One region of the Paenibacillus odorifer genome, then DNA from elsewhere that is predicted to be linked to it. Evidence: riboswitches for the same ligand, from Rfam matches in the RefSeq annotation. Region 1 holds a riboswitch; each other region holds the start of a gene.
What was found. Region 1 has a riboswitch for cobalamin ahead of metE (5-methyltetrahydropteroyltriglutamate--homocysteine S-methyltransferase). Riboswitches for the same ligand answer to the same signal wherever they lie in the genome.
Positions count from the first base shown of each region.

Region 2: it holds a riboswitch for cobalamin, as region 1 does, so the genes downstream of both, PODO_RS02330 (anaerobic ribonucleoside triphosphate reductase) here and metE (5-methyltetrahydropteroyltriglutamate--homocysteine S-methyltransferase) in region 1, are expected to answer to the same signal.
Region 3: it holds a riboswitch for cobalamin, as region 1 does, so the genes downstream of both, PODO_RS29890 (RCC1 domain-containing protein) here and metE (5-methyltetrahydropteroyltriglutamate--homocysteine S-methyltransferase) in region 1, are expected to answer to the same signal.
Region 4: it holds a riboswitch for cobalamin, as region 1 does, so the genes downstream of both, PODO_RS03735 (S-layer homology domain-containing protein) here and metE (5-methyltetrahydropteroyltriglutamate--homocysteine S-methyltransferase) in region 1, are expected to answer to the same signal.

Region 1 is NZ_CP009428.1:4,875,332-4,879,039, forward strand. Features, by position in the region: gene metE (5-methyltetrahydropteroyltriglutamate--homocysteine S-methyltransferase) at 1-2,115, opposite strand, end outside; cobalamin riboswitch at 2,271-2,476, opposite strand; gene PODO_RS21335 (undecaprenyl-diphosphate phosphatase) at 2,576-3,436, opposite strand; gene PODO_RS21340 (DedA family protein) at 3,487-3,708, opposite strand, start outside.
Region 2 is NZ_CP009428.1:538,692-542,399, forward strand. Features, by position in the region: gene nrdG (anaerobic ribonucleoside-triphosphate reductase activating protein) at 1-277, opposite strand, end outside; gene PODO_RS02330 (anaerobic ribonucleoside triphosphate reductase) at 274-2,259, opposite strand; cobalamin riboswitch at 2,502-2,736, opposite strand; gene PODO_RS02335 (MTH1187 family thiamine-binding protein) at 3,115-3,423, shown strand; tRNA gene PODO_RS02340 (tRNA-Thr) at 3,518-3,589, shown strand.
Region 3 is NZ_CP009428.1:1,574,051-1,577,758, forward strand. Features, by position in the region: gene PODO_RS06735 (HNH endonuclease) at 1-150, shown strand, start outside; gene sigK (RNA polymerase sporulation sigma factor SigK) at 206-736, shown strand; cobalamin riboswitch at 1,164-1,355, shown strand; gene PODO_RS29890 (RCC1 domain-containing protein) at 1,766-3,577, shown strand.
Region 4 is NZ_CP009428.1:867,602-871,309, forward strand. Features, by position in the region: gene PODO_RS03730 (cellulase family glycosylhydrolase) at 1-557, opposite strand, end outside; cobalamin riboswitch at 900-1,100, shown strand; gene PODO_RS03735 (S-layer homology domain-containing protein) at 1,265-3,708, shown strand, end outside.

The DNA.
Region 1 (3,708 bases):
AACCCGCGGGCTATGGATGTCGTACACTCCAAGACCGATTCCTTTATCATAGGCTTGCTCCTCAAAGCTGATAATCAGCTCACCATGGCTACGTGAAGTCTCAATGGAGATTACATCAGCATCCATAGCCGATATTGAATCGATCATGTCATTAAATTCGCTGTAGCACATATGCGTATGAATTTGTGTCGTAGCCTTCACATGGTTCGTGGCAACACGGAACGACTTCACTGCCCAGTTCAGGTAATGCTCACGGTCTTCTGCCTTTAGCGGAAGTCCTTCACGAATAGCCGGCTCATCCACTTGAATCATTTCGATGCCTGCATCTTCCAACGCTTTTACTTCATGGCGAAGGGCAAGAGCAATTTGATTGGCTACCTCTTCCCGGCTGAGATCATCACGTACAAATGACCAATTGAGGATAGTAACAGGGCCCGTCAACATTCCTTTAACCGGAAGCTTCGTCAACGATTGTGCATAGACGCTTTCTTTAACAGTCATAGGCTGTATAAATGCAATATCCGCGTAGATCACCGGCGGCTTAACGCAACGGGAACCGTAGGATTGAACCCAGCCATTACTAGTAAACAAGTATCCATCCAGCTTTTCTCCGAAAAACTCCACCATATCTGTACGCTCGAACTCGCCGTGGACCAGAACATCCAGACCTAGCTTTTCTTGGAAGGTAATTGCATCCGCGATCTGCTCACGAACAAATCCATCATAACGCTCCTGATTCCAGACCCCTTTACGCCATTTCAATCTCGCCTGGCGCACTTCGACTGTCTGCGGAAAGCTACCAATTGTAGTGGTTGGCAGAAGTGGAAGCTGCCATTTCTCTTGCTGCACCTTTAAGCGCTCAGCAAAAGGCAGACTGCGTTGGTCTGGTAGAGCTGCAAGTGCAAGCACTTGCTCCGCCACATCCTTACGGCCACGCTCAGGTAGTGCGCGGAACGCTGCAATAGCTTCACGACTAGCGGCCAGCGCTGCTTGAGAAGCTTCTCCTTTATCTGCGACGGCTGCTCCGAGCAGACTAAGCTCTTTAAGCTTCTCATCGGCAAAGGCTAACGCATTCTTAACTGTCGCCTTCAGCTTCACTTCACCTTGAACGGTGACTGGGACATGCAACAGACTGCAAGAAGGCTGAAGAATAAGACGATCAAGCGGCACATGAACGCTGAGCTTTTCTACCAGTTGCAGCTTGGCGTCTAAATCGGAACGCCAAATGTTCCGTCCATCAATAATTCCAGCACCCAGCCATTTGTCCTTCGGCCAGCCAAGACGTTCGATGGAAGCCAGATTCGCTCCACCATCGTGCACAAAGTCAAGACCCAAGCCTTGAACAGGCAACTCTAGCAGTGCCTCCAGCGGCTCAGCAGCTTCAAAATACGTCTGTAAAATAATATTCAAGCCCGGCACGGAGGCGGCAATGTCTGTGTATATCGAGTTAAGCAGTGTTAATTCTTCTTTACTTATGCCTGTAACAATCGCTGGCTCATCGATTTGTACCCAGCTTACCCCTTCTTGCTTCAGTTCCTGTAGCAGTTGAACATAGACTGGAACAAAACGTGCAGCAATCTTGGCGATATCTGCCGCTGCGTAACCTTTGGACAGCTTAAGGAAGGTATACAGACCTAAAAGTACCGGTTTACCTTCAATCCCTGCCTGCGATTTAGCAAAACGATAAGCCGCTAGAGGTTTGTTTTCAGTCAGGCGTGGTGTTTGTGTGCCGATCTCTGGAACGATATAGTGATAGTTCGTATTGAACCATTTGGTCATCTCGCAGGCAGTAGCCTCAGCATTACCACGGGCCATTGCAAAATAAAGATCAAGCCCGATGTCGCCGCCATCATACGCATACCGTGGAGGTACGATTCCAAACATAACAGCCGCATCCAACACATGATCATAAAATGTAAAATCATTTACCGGAATAAGCTCAATTCCTGCTTCTTGCTGGGTCTTCAAATGCTGCAGCTGGATTGCTGCCATTTCGGAGCGGAATTGCTCCTCATTTATTTTCCCCTGCCAGAATGCCTCCAGTGCCTTTTTCCATTCGCGGTTCTTTCCGATTCTCGGATATCCAAGATTGCTTACTTTTACCTTATTCGTCATTTCGATACACTCCCTCTTCAATCTCTTATTTCAAACTCCAAAACTACTTGCTTTCCTATAAAAAAGAGCGCCCTTCCCTAAAAAAGTCAAAGGGAAAGACGCCCATGATATACCCATGGTTAACGTCTAACACCTCCCTATCTTCCGTAGGTGAAGCAGTGCTGTTGAAACAGGCAGGTCTCCTGGCTAGCGGCGTCAACATCTTGAGCAGTCTTCCCAGCAGTAGTAAATTGCCAGTGACCTCTGTTGCTCGAGATTCTTCCGTTACAGTGGCGGGACCGCATCGGCTTCGAACCGAATTTCCCTATTAAGCCTACCGAATTACTATTTTCCGGTCAGCACCTGTCTCCGATATCATTCATCATTTGAGTGTCTTAATCTGATGTCATCATACGTGAAAGCCCCAGCAATCTGCAATAGATTACTGGGGCTTCTGTTATATCGATTCCTTATAACGGACTTAGAAAAATACGAAATATACTACAGCAGCAAGAATTATACGGTATATAGCAAACGGTAAGAGCTTGATACGATTGATCAGTTTTAAGAAGAAACGCATCGATAACAGCGCAAATAGGAAGGCACTAATAAAGCCTGCAATAAAAAACGGCAGCGCGTCCATGGTGAAATATTGCCAGTTCTTCATCAGTGACAACAGACTGGCACCTGCCATGATGGGTACTGCCATAATAAACGTAAAATCAGCAGCGGCACGATGGCTCATCCCGAGGATTACGCCACCAGAAATCGTCGAGCCCGAGCGTGAAAATCCAGGCCATAACGAAAAACACTGTACAAGACCTACACCAAGTGCCTGTTTGTATGTAATCTGATCTACACTCTCAGTTCTGATCTTCTTCGGCCCAAACAGATCCGCAATAATCATTAATATAGCCCCGATCACTAGACCAATTAACACCGTTGAGGTAGAGAATAAATGCTCATCAATATAATCATTAAACAGAACACCTAACACACCTGCAGGCACTAACCCTACCAGAACCTGTGTCAGCTTGAGGTGCCCGCCCTGCTCTAACTGCGGTAGCTTCTCTGTTACAGGGTCCAACTGCTTACGGCTGAAACGCCTTAAGCCCAACAGATCAATGAATCGATTTCTAAAAATCACAACAACCGCTAATATAGAACCCAGTTGAATAACTATTTTGAAGGTATTTGCCGTATATTGTCCAAATAACTCCTGTGATTTCAGCCACATATCATCAACAATAATCATATGACCCGTGGAGGATACTGGAGCAAATTCGGTTAAACCTTCAACAAGCCCCAAAATAATGGCTTTAATAATCGTTAATAGCTCCATGTGTTTCCCTCCTTTTTAATAGTCATTTCTATTATCAGTCCTCCACCCGCTTAGCCCTCAATGTTCATTCTCCGGCTGCGTTTGCGGAAGTACAGAAACCCAAGAATAACTAATCCGCCAGCAATTAGTACATAGACCACATTGGAGTAGACATCCATGTACATGGCAATGTCCTCCCAGGATTCGCCCAAAGCCGCGCCAATAAGCACAAGCAGCAAATTCCATCCCAATGTGCCAATCGTTGTGAAGATCATAAATACTCCAAATTTCAT
Region 2 (3,708 bases), 2.5 Mb from region 1:
GTACAGCGCGAAGCTCATGAATGAACCCCAGCAACTCTTCTGCTGAGAAAAAAGGATCGCCGCCTGCCAGTGTCAGACCATCCAGCAAAGGGTTAGCGGCGATTTCTGCAATAATTTCATGTTGTCGTTCTAAGGTGAAGACTTCTCCATATTTAAAGTTCCATGTCTCGGGATTAAAACATCCCGGGCAACGATGGCGGCAGCCGCTGAGAAAGAGGACGGCCCGCATGCCCTCTCCCTCGTTAATCGACTCCGGATAGTAACCGCAAATATTCATAGATGCTTAACGCGATCCCGTACTTCAGCTTGTTTGGCGGCATTAAAGCGGGTCTGATAGTCGCCGGTTAAATAACCTGTAACTCTGCGCAAACGGCGGATGTGCACGTCATTCTCATGTGCGTTGCAGGAAGGACAGTTTGTCCCAATTACGCCTTCGTATCCACAGCTGGAGCAGCGGTCAATCGGATGGTTAATGCTGAAATAGCTGACCTGTTGTTCGAGCGCATATTTAATGATTTTGATAAAAGCCGATGGGTTGTTGCGGGCATTGCCGTTTAATTCGACATAAGAAATAGCCCCGGCATTGCAATATTCATGGAAAGGAGCTTCCAAGCTGATCTTCTGAGCAGCACCCAGATCGAAGTATACAGGGATGTGAAAAGAGTTCGTATAATATTCACGGTCGGTTACGCCCGGAATGGAACCCAGTACCTTGCGATCAACTTTTGTGAATTTACCGGACAAACCTTCTGCTGGAGTTGCGAACAGAGTGATGTTGAGATCCAGTTCCTCACTTTTCCGATCGCAATAGTCCCGCATATGACGCACAATAGCCAGCGCCTTGGCATGAACTTCCATATCCTCGCCATGGTGTTTGCCGTACATAGCTTTCATACATTCCGCCATACCGATGAAGCCAAGAGACAGACTGCCATGCTTTAGCAGATCGCCTACAGTGTCATCAGGTGCAAGATGCTCGCCGCCTTCCCAGACGCCTTCTCGCATCATGAAATCGGAAGCTTTAGCTTTTTGTGCGGTTTGAATGTGGAACCGATGAAGAAGTCCTTCCAGCGCAATATCCATATAATGATTTAGATCTTCATAGAAGCCAGCTTCGTCTGCGATGGTACGTCTGCCTGTTACTGTGCCGTGTGCCAGACCTAGCCGAACCAGATTCAGTGTATTAAAGGAAAGGTTGCCCTTTCCAGAGCAATGATTACGACCAAAACGGTCACCGAGCACTCGGGTTCGGCAGCCCATTGTAGCGAACTCCGTATCAGGATCACTTGGATCATAATACTGCAAGTTGAGCGGAGCGTCCAGATTAGCGAAGTTTGGATATAGTCTGCGCGCAGAACATTCAGCCGCTTTTAGGAACAGTTCATAGTTAGGATCGCCTTGTTGTTGATTGATTCCTTGCTTGCATTTGAAGATTTGAATCGGGAACACTGGTGTTTCTCCGCTGCCAAGTCCGTTCATAGTTGCTGTTAGCAGAGAACTGATCACAAGCTGACCTTCTGGTGAAGTACAAGTACCGTAGTTGATGCTGGTAAACGGTATTTGTCCACCGGATCGGCTGGACATGGTATTCAGATTATGTACCATACTTTCAGCCGCTTGCAGGGTTTCGATTTCGGTTTCCTTTAGTGCAAAACGGAACGCTCTTGGATATAACTCCGCCAGATCGGTCCGGCTCATCGTAATCTCGCCCAAAGATTCATCAGCTTGTCCTTCTTCAAAATAATCCAGACCCTTGCGGAACAGCTTGGCGAAGGATTTGGTTACATAAGGTGCCAGATCATAGTCGAGTTTATTGGCGGATACACCACCATATTGAGCATTTTGCTGGGATTGGAAAATAATCGCTACCAGAGACATAGCAGTCATTATTGAGTTCGGAGGACGAACGCTGCCGTTGCCGGTATTGAAACCTTCACGGAGAAGTTTATCAAACGGGATAAAAATACAGTTCGTCGTTCCAATCGCGTATTGATCCAGATCATGCACATAGACGACATTGTCATCAATAGCCTGCACTAGCTGCGGCGGCATCGTAAAATTGCGGGCGTACCATTTTGAATATTCACTGCCGAACTTGCTCATTTTACCGGAGAAACTCTCTCCATTCAAATTGGCATTCTCGCGCAATAGGTCCATATCCCGACTGTCGATAATATCCCGGCCTAAATCAATGAGCTCTTCTAAAAGAACTTCCCGTGCATTTTCTACTCCATTAAATTGTCTCTCCAACAACGTCATTGTACAGCTCTCCTCTCAGTATAAAAGAAAAACATCTATCATCAAATCCATATATCCATAGGAAGTTGGACTGCCATAAGCAGTCGTATATTTGTTCTGATTACATAAAAAAAGCATCCCCTACCCGAGGATGGCAGAAAATGCCCGATGCGTTATGTAAATATCCACACGGATATTTGCAGAGGTCTCTACGTAGATGACCGCATGCGGACACCATCCCTGTTCCTCGCAGGCATCAATAGTTGGTGTCGTCGAAACAGGTAGGTCTCCTGGCTTCCGTGGGATCTCTCGGCGCCTTCCCAAGGGTGTTCCTAACCCTCAGTGGCATCTGCCGGGAGATGTGGATTCTCAAGCTTCCCAGAAGCTTAAGAAGGCCATCCGGTTACAGTGGCGGGACCGCAGCGGATTCTCACCGCGCTTCCCTATTAAGCTCTAAATCCGGTTAAGGATCAAAGCGCCTGTCTCCACTATATTTTGTTGTCGTTAGATAAAAATAACCCAAGATGTTGTGTTTGTAAACAGTTTTTTAGAAAACCCGCGCGGGGAGCGGGTTCTTTAAAAGTACTCCACAAATGATCCACAGGCTGTCCATAAGTAATCCACAATTGATCCACAGGGAGATGCGAAATGATTCATAAATTGTCCGAAAAGATGCCACAAAGAGTCCATAAATATAGTGCAGATGACCCTAGAATTTGCGCATGAGAAAATACTCTTAGCCCAAAGTCATATTTTGGAGTAATCAGAAGAAATAGAAGAGATAAGGGAGGATAATCTTGCTTAGTTTGTGACAGAGCGGTGGAATTGTTACAATGGAAGAAGATAGGTTCTATAAAATTTCGAGGAGGTATTCTCATGCCTATTGCTGAAGTTACAGTTATTCCAATTGGAACAGGCAGTACCAGTCTTAGCAGCTATGTTGCGGATATGCAGCGGGTGCTGAAGACAGTAGAAGGGATTACATATGAACTTACGTCCATGGGGACGATCATCGAAGGGCCTCTGCAACGCATTTTTGCGGCGGTAGAAGCTTTGCATGAGTCTCCTTTTGCCGCAGGTGCAGAACGTGTCTCTACCTCACTTAAAATAGACGACCGCCGCGATAAACCCTCCACTAGCCGTGGAAAGTTAGAGTCTGTGGAGCGTAAGCTACAGGTGGATTAGCAGTTTAGGAGGGCGGAAAACAGGGAGAAATAGGCTTGCGTTTCTGGCTGAAAGTTGTATAATATTTTTTGTTTGACAGAAAAATCAGCTTTAAGCTGGTGTAGCTCAGGGGTAGAGCAACGCACTCGTAATGCGTAGGCCGGGGGTTCAATTCCCTTCACCAGCATCCTCAAGTATTCGACAACGGCGCGGTTTCCCGGGATTTCGGGATCGTGCCGTTTTTCGTTAAATCCCCCTGACTTCTACCATTCTTCTAAAAGATAAGACATGGCGAAATCGCTAATG
Region 3 (3,708 bases), 3.3 Mb from region 1:
ATAGATAATAGAAATTTTAGGCGTGCAGTTGATGGTTCGAAAATCAAAAATGATTACATAAATCAAATTATTGGAAGAAAAGAATATCAGAAGGATATAGAATACATTGAAACTCATTATTTTGGCTTTGCTTCAACAATAGAAAACTAATATTAAGTAACCGATTTTCGCCTCGTGATGGAAATCGGTTTATTTTTATTTCAAAATTACATCGCTTCGTGTCCATAACCTCAAAAAATTCGATAACACCGGAGAAGATATGGAGGATCTGATCTCCATCGGCACCATCGGCCTGATAAAAGCTATTGAGAGCTATCGTCCAAACAAAGGAACAAAGCCAGCCACATTTGCTGCTCGTTGTATTGAAAATGAAATCCTGATGCACCTGCGTTCGCTCAAGAAAACACGTAAAGACGTATCCCTGCATGATCCAATTGGGACGGACAAAGAAGGTAATGAAATTACACTTATCGATATCCTTGGCTCCGAAGCTGATGATGTCATTAAAGAAGTGGATTTGAAGATCGAGAAGAGTAAGATATATCGCAACCTAGATATTCTGGATGACCGGGAGAAAGAAGTTGTGGTGGGTAGGTTTGGGCTGGATACAGGTGGAGAAGAGAGGACACAGAGGGAGATTGCTAAGGAGTTGGGGATCTCGCGGAGTTATGTTTCGAGGATAGAGAAGAGGGCGCTCATGAAGCTTTATCATGAGTTTTATAAGGCGAAGCGGTAGGGTCTTCTAAGTTATGAAAAAATAGAATTCGATAGACAGTAGAGATTTGAAAAGCGACTTTTCTACGGAGAAGTTGTTTTTTTATCGTTAACATGATAGGGAATTTTTCCCTTTGCACTATGGATCATCCCATTGATTAGGAGAGGTTTGATGTTGTGTAGGTAGTCTGCGCAATCTCTACTGTGTCATCATACTGCTACTCCCCCTATTCCACTCTCTATCAATGGTGGAGTGATTTTTGTCTAGTTACTTGCCAATCTGTGATTGGTCCATCCCAAGCGAAGTGAATGACTGCGTTCGGTTTTGTTAAGGTGTGTGTAACTCATGGTTTCATTCTCCCACGCAATGGATGTGGTGGTAACTCCATTATACGAATCTTCCCTAGGTGTTTTTGTCTGTCGCACTTCATAATAATTCATGGTATATTATTCCTGTTAATATTTATGGTGATTGCATAGGAATATCCTATCTAGCTTAAAAGGGGAATGTTGGTGAAATTCCCACGCGGTCCCGCCACTGTGAACGCACATTAAAATTCCATCATTAACTGCTTAATGTTAATGGTGGGTTTTTTAATGAACTGCGAAGCCAGAATGCCTGCCATAAATATACCCAACGAATCCCACGAGGATGGGAAGGAGGTTTTTTTATGTCTATATTCAATAGTGAAACTCTTTTATAGAATTACTTTAATAAAGTACTTGTTACATTGGAAATAATGTTGTTAATAAATTATTAATGGTAAAGGTTCATTTGGAATGAAGTAATTATTAGTTAGTTTCATGTTGTCGATGTATAGATTTCGGACAAAAACAAAAAAAAGTTACGGTTTGATTAAATGAAAGTATCTTTCAATATCTAAGAATTTGTTGATTTTTTTATGAGCTGTTTGGTTTTACACGATCATTTGTATTGTCTGTTTAGTTATTTTGCTGGATCCGAAGTTTATTATCCCAGTCATCCTATCTAGTATCGTAGATAACAACTAATTAACTGGAACTATTTATTAAATGGGAGAGAAAAATAAATATGAAGAAATATTATTCGTTATTAATTATCTTATTTCTTTTAGTTATATCGATTAGTCAGTTATCTTTAGTGAGTGCGGATGGTGTAAATCAACAAAAGGAGTTAATTGCACCTGAGACACAAATAATAAGCATATTGGAGGATTCCTCGTTAAAGGTGAATTTAAAAAACATTATTAGAGAAGGGAATTTTTTTCATTTAATTAGATTAGTAGATTTTGATAGTAATAAGGTGATAAATATAAAGAAATCAATTGAGAGGGATCAACTGATAATTAGTCCACAAATTGAATTGAAAGATGGTCATGATTATACATTACATATTCCTCCTTACTCACTTGAGGATATAAATGGAGAAAAATTAAATGATAGCTACTTCCTGAAGTTTCAAATTGTTAGCAATGAGAGCGCTAAAAAAAAATTATTAATAGAATCTATATCTCAAAATAATAACTCCAAAATCATGTCTTTAAATGAAAGCGCAAAGAGTTTACCCTCTACTTTAACTCGGGGTGTTTTAGAACATGGGGAAATATATGCTGGTATAGATAAAAGTGGTTTTATAGAAAAAAATGGGAATCTATGGTTATGGGGAAGTAATGAAATGGGACAGTTGGGGGACTTTATTACTCCATATAGCAATAAACCAGTTCAGTTGGCTGGAACCGATGTGGTGTCGATGAATAAAGGATTTACTGGTGGAACTTTTAGTTCATATGCTTTGAAAACTGACGGTACAGTGACGGCTTTCGGATTCAATTATTATGGTTTTTTGGGTTTGGGACCTGCTGGAGATCAGACTGATTTTGTTGTCTCTCCAACTCCAATTTCTGGATTATCAAATGTAAATAATATCAGTAGTAGATTTTACCATACCCTCGCTGTTAAATCTAACAGAACAGTGTGGGGATGGGGAGATAATCAACGAGGGCAAGTGGGAGTCGATAGATTAGAACTTATTACAACTCCGGAACAAATTAAAGGTGTTAACGGGGTTGGGAATCTTATGGATATTATTGCTGTTGATGTTGGTGAAATACATTCTATAGCACTTTCGTCAACTGGAACTGTTTATGTTTGGGGAGGCAATAATCATGGTCAGTTAGCAAATGGATCTCTTAATGATGAGAGTTTCCCTAGTAAAGTGCAAATGGGCTCCAGTAATGCTTCTTTGTTAACAGGAGTTAAAGCTATTAGTGCTGGGGACAATTTCAATTTGGTTTTAAAAGAAGATGGAACAGTATGGGGCTGGGGGCAAAATGATAAAGGGCAGCTTGGAGACGGTACTACAGTAGAACGGCGCTATCCAGTCCAAGTCAAGGGCCCAAACGGAGTTGGTTTATTAAATAATGTAATTGCTATTAGCGGTGGAAGTAATTATTCATTAGCACTAAAGTCAGATGGAACAGTATGGAGTTGGGGAGAGAATAGCATGGGCCAACTTGGAGATGGCACAACTTTAGGAAAACTTACTCCTACTCAAGTAAAAGCGATAGGCGGTAAGAGTTTTCTGAATGATGTAATAAAAATAGATGCTGGAAATTCGCATAGTATAGCACTTACTAGCTCTTCATTTATTACGTGGGGGAATAATACAGAGGGTCAATTAGGGAATGACTCATTAATTTCTTATTCAAATATTCCAGTAACAGTTCTACAACCTTCTATTAGGCAGGATTACGAATATATTTATGATTCCGCTAATAGGTTAACAGCTATTATCATTCATAAAGGGAATATCAGCTACCGCCGTGACTTTGTATACGATAGTAATGGTAATTTACTATCTGCAATTACAAAGGAAATAAAGTAGCTGTATAATAGCGTTTCAAAATAATTAGTTTGAAAAGAAAAAATAGAATGTTTTTCGTGATGAGTAATCAAAATGATTTGTGGGGAACTAAATATTCTTTGTTACTCAATCGATGGTCCTCTCAATTTATA
Region 4 (3,708 bases), 2.8 Mb from region 1:
CGAGGCTCATTTATGCTCTCGAACATCAGCTTATCGGATTTGTCCTTAAAGCGATCGGCAATTTGAGTCCAGGCTGCATTATAACGCGCCAGCGTTTCATCGTGTTTTTCTTCCATATGGCTTACCCATAGCCAGGAATCATGATGGACATTAATCATGACATAAAGCTTGGCGTCCAGTGCCCAGCCGACAACTTCTTCCACACGGTCGAGGTAGGCTTTTTCTAGGGTATAGTCTGGTGCCGCACCCATGTGAGTATCCCAGGTCACAGGAATCCGAATACTTTTATAGCCTTGAGCGGCGATCTTTTTAATAAGTTCTTGGGTCACACGAGGATTGCCCCAGGAGGTTTCGTCCTCACCTGTAGCATCTAAAGTATTACCGAGGTTCCATCCGGGCTGCATTTCGTCTACATAGGATTGGATCTTACTCTTTGGCGCTGCCTTAGCTTGTTGCTCATCCTTAGTTGCAGCTGCAGCCATGGATGAGAACAGAGAGAGCAGAAGAGCGGTGACAAGTGTCAATGATAAGAAGGATTTCTGGATTCGCGTAGTCATTGAATTCTCCTTTGTGAGATAAATTTAGGATGCTTGGACCTGGCTTTGACGCTGTACTTGGTGGTTAGATGAACACGAACACCTCCAATGTTATTTTTGTAAACGCTTTCTGAATATACCCTAACATAGAATTCACTCAGCGAGTACCTTACTAATTTGTGGCAAATTCATATAAGAATTAGTGATTTAAATTAATTTTCCCCACAGTTGGATAAAGAAATTATTTAAATATCCCTACTCGTAGAAATTGGTTATTCAATAGGATTATCTCTAGCTGCCCGTTATACAAAAAAGAAATATAACATGACAAAAGCATATATATTAGATATGATGAAGCATGAAAATTTAAAATTAGAAATAGGTGCCAACTATGAATGTTGCGGAAGTACAATCATAGATTGGTTAAATGGAAAGCGGGTGTGAATCCCGCGCGGTCCCGCCGCTGTAAAAGAGGAGTCCTTGCAAAATGCCACTGGGAAACTGGGAAGGCAGCAAGGGTGATGATACTTGAGCCAGAATATCTGCCTTTTTCTGTTACACCATCAAACTCTACGATCGATAGAGAGGTGCTTGAATAGTGTTTGCCAGCTAGTATTGTGGTTCACTATCTTAACCTCTTGACGTTTATGTTGAGTGGTTTTTTTTGTGGTTATAAGAAAGTTTATTCTGTTTTTTATCATAGGTATGAAGGGAAGGGTTATGGAAAAATGAAGAAAAATAAGTTTTTAGCGTGGTTACTCATTGTAGCTGTATTTATCACGACATTCTCTACAAGTGTTATCCCAGCTCAAGCAAATGGAGCAAGCTCTACCCTTAAAGGGTATGTATCTGTATCCGTAGAGAAATTCACCTTAGGCCAAGGGTATATTAAGGAACCTATTAAAGTTCCGATTTATGAAGGCGATAATGGCGCATCTTTAATAACACGTGCGCTAGGAGATGGGAATTATAGACATTTAGGAAATATAGATAGTGGTTTTTATTTATCAGAAGTTAAAGATAGTGGCAGAAGCGAAGTCAATATTCCACAATATATTTTAGATATGATTTCAGCCGATGGGAATACAGTCGGCACTAAAGCAGACCCAGAGTGGTTAAGTCAGTTTGACTACACCTCCATGTCGGGTTGGATGTATGCAGTAAATAATGTGTTTCCTCCGTTTGGGATGACCGATTATAAGCCTCAAGACGGTGACATCATTCGAACTCAGTTCACCACTTATGGCTATGGTTCTGATCTTGGTGGCTGGGGAGAAATCCCCGTTCAACTTGCCAATAAGGATGCTTTAACTGCGGAAATCGCCGAGATTAACAGTGACCCTAATAAAGAAACTATTTTGGACAGACCAGTAGTACAATCGGCAGTTTATCAAGCCTATTCCGTGCTCGAAAATATGGCAAGCTCTCAAATAAGTGTAGATCATGCACTTGTAGGGCTTAACCATGCATTAGACATAGAACCCCCTGTTATTACAGTAAGTGGCATACAAGATAAACAGGAAGTATCCAATAAAGAAATAAGCTTCAAAGTAGCTGTCACAGACAATGTATATAGTGACATCATTCCAGAAGTGAAGCTGAATGGTGTTACTTTATCACCTGCGAATGGGGAGTACAAAGCTTCTCTGAATTCAGGCAGTAATGCAATTACTGTAACGGCTCTTGACGGAGCTGGAAACAAAACAAATGTAACTTATCAAGTTACTTACAAACTGGAAACTACAGTTGCCGTCAAACAACAGTTAGATAAAAGCCTTGCCTATATTCTAAACACTGTAAAGAATCCGTCGTTTGGTACAGGTAGTGGAGAATGGTCGATCCTTTCTCTGGCACGGGCGAACTATACAGTACCTAACGGTTATTACGATCTTTATTACAACAATGTAGCGACGAAAATAGCATCGATCATTAAAGAGGATGGAAAACTCGACGCCAATAAAAGCACAGAGAATTCCAGAGCGATTCTAGGGCTTACCTCTATCGGAAAAGATATCACAAATGTTGCGGGATATGATCTGAGAAAAGCACTCGCTGATTATCAATATATCCAAAAGCAAGGCAATAATGGTCCGATTTTTGCTCTGATTGCGCTAGATAGCCATAACTATGAGATCCCTGTAGTTGATGGAGTTACAGAACAGACCACAAGAGAAAAACTAGTTCAGTATATTTTAGATAAAGAGGTTAAAAAAGGTACAGAAGAAGCTGGTGGCTGGGCATTAGGCGTAACCAAAGCAGATGTCGATATGACTGCGATGGCGATGCAAGCTCTTGCACCTTATTATGCAACCCGAGATGATGTAAAAGCCGCCGTGGATCGGGCCATCCAATGGCTGTCCGATAACCAAAACAATCAAGGCGGATTTACAAGCTGGGGAAGCACTAGCAGCGAAAGTATCTCACAGGTAATTGTAGCCTTAACTGGTGTGGGCGTAGATCCGCACACGGACGCTAGATTTGTTAAAAGTGGAAATTCGCTTATTGATGCACTGCTTAGCTTTGCTGCACCTGAGGGTGGATTTAAGCATATCCTCACAGGCAAAGTGGACAATATGGCAACGGACCAAGGTACGTATGCACTTGTGTCTTATGATCGTCTGATCAATCATAGCAACCGTCTCTTTGATATGAATGATGTGAAAGTGGAACAACCAGAAGAACCGGGGCCTGGGCAACCAGAGGGTCCGAAAGAATTTCCGTTACCTTCTGGGGAGAACCCGAAAGTTGAAATCCCAAATGACGCTAATGATTATATCGTTCCGATCAGCACTGGAGATAGCAACAAAGAAATCACAGTAGCTATTCCGGAGGGAAATCAATCGAAGGTTAGTGTCAATTTACCAAGTAACAGCGACCTTCCTCAGATAGAGGCCATAAAAGGTAACGTATCTGTAGTCATTCCTAAGGGTGCAAAAGTTACAAGTGGGGATGCCTCTGCAATTGAACTGATTTCAGCTTTAACCGGTGGAGAATCTGCACTAAAAGATAGCGTGAATCAGATTATTCCCGGGGACAAGAAGCTTGATAACATTCTTCAAACATTTTCCATGGGTGGTAGTGCAAGAGTAGAATTCAGTCAATTTATTACGTTAACCTTTAAGGACCTTAAAGGAAAAGATGCAGCTTATATTCAAAATGGCACTCCTCATGC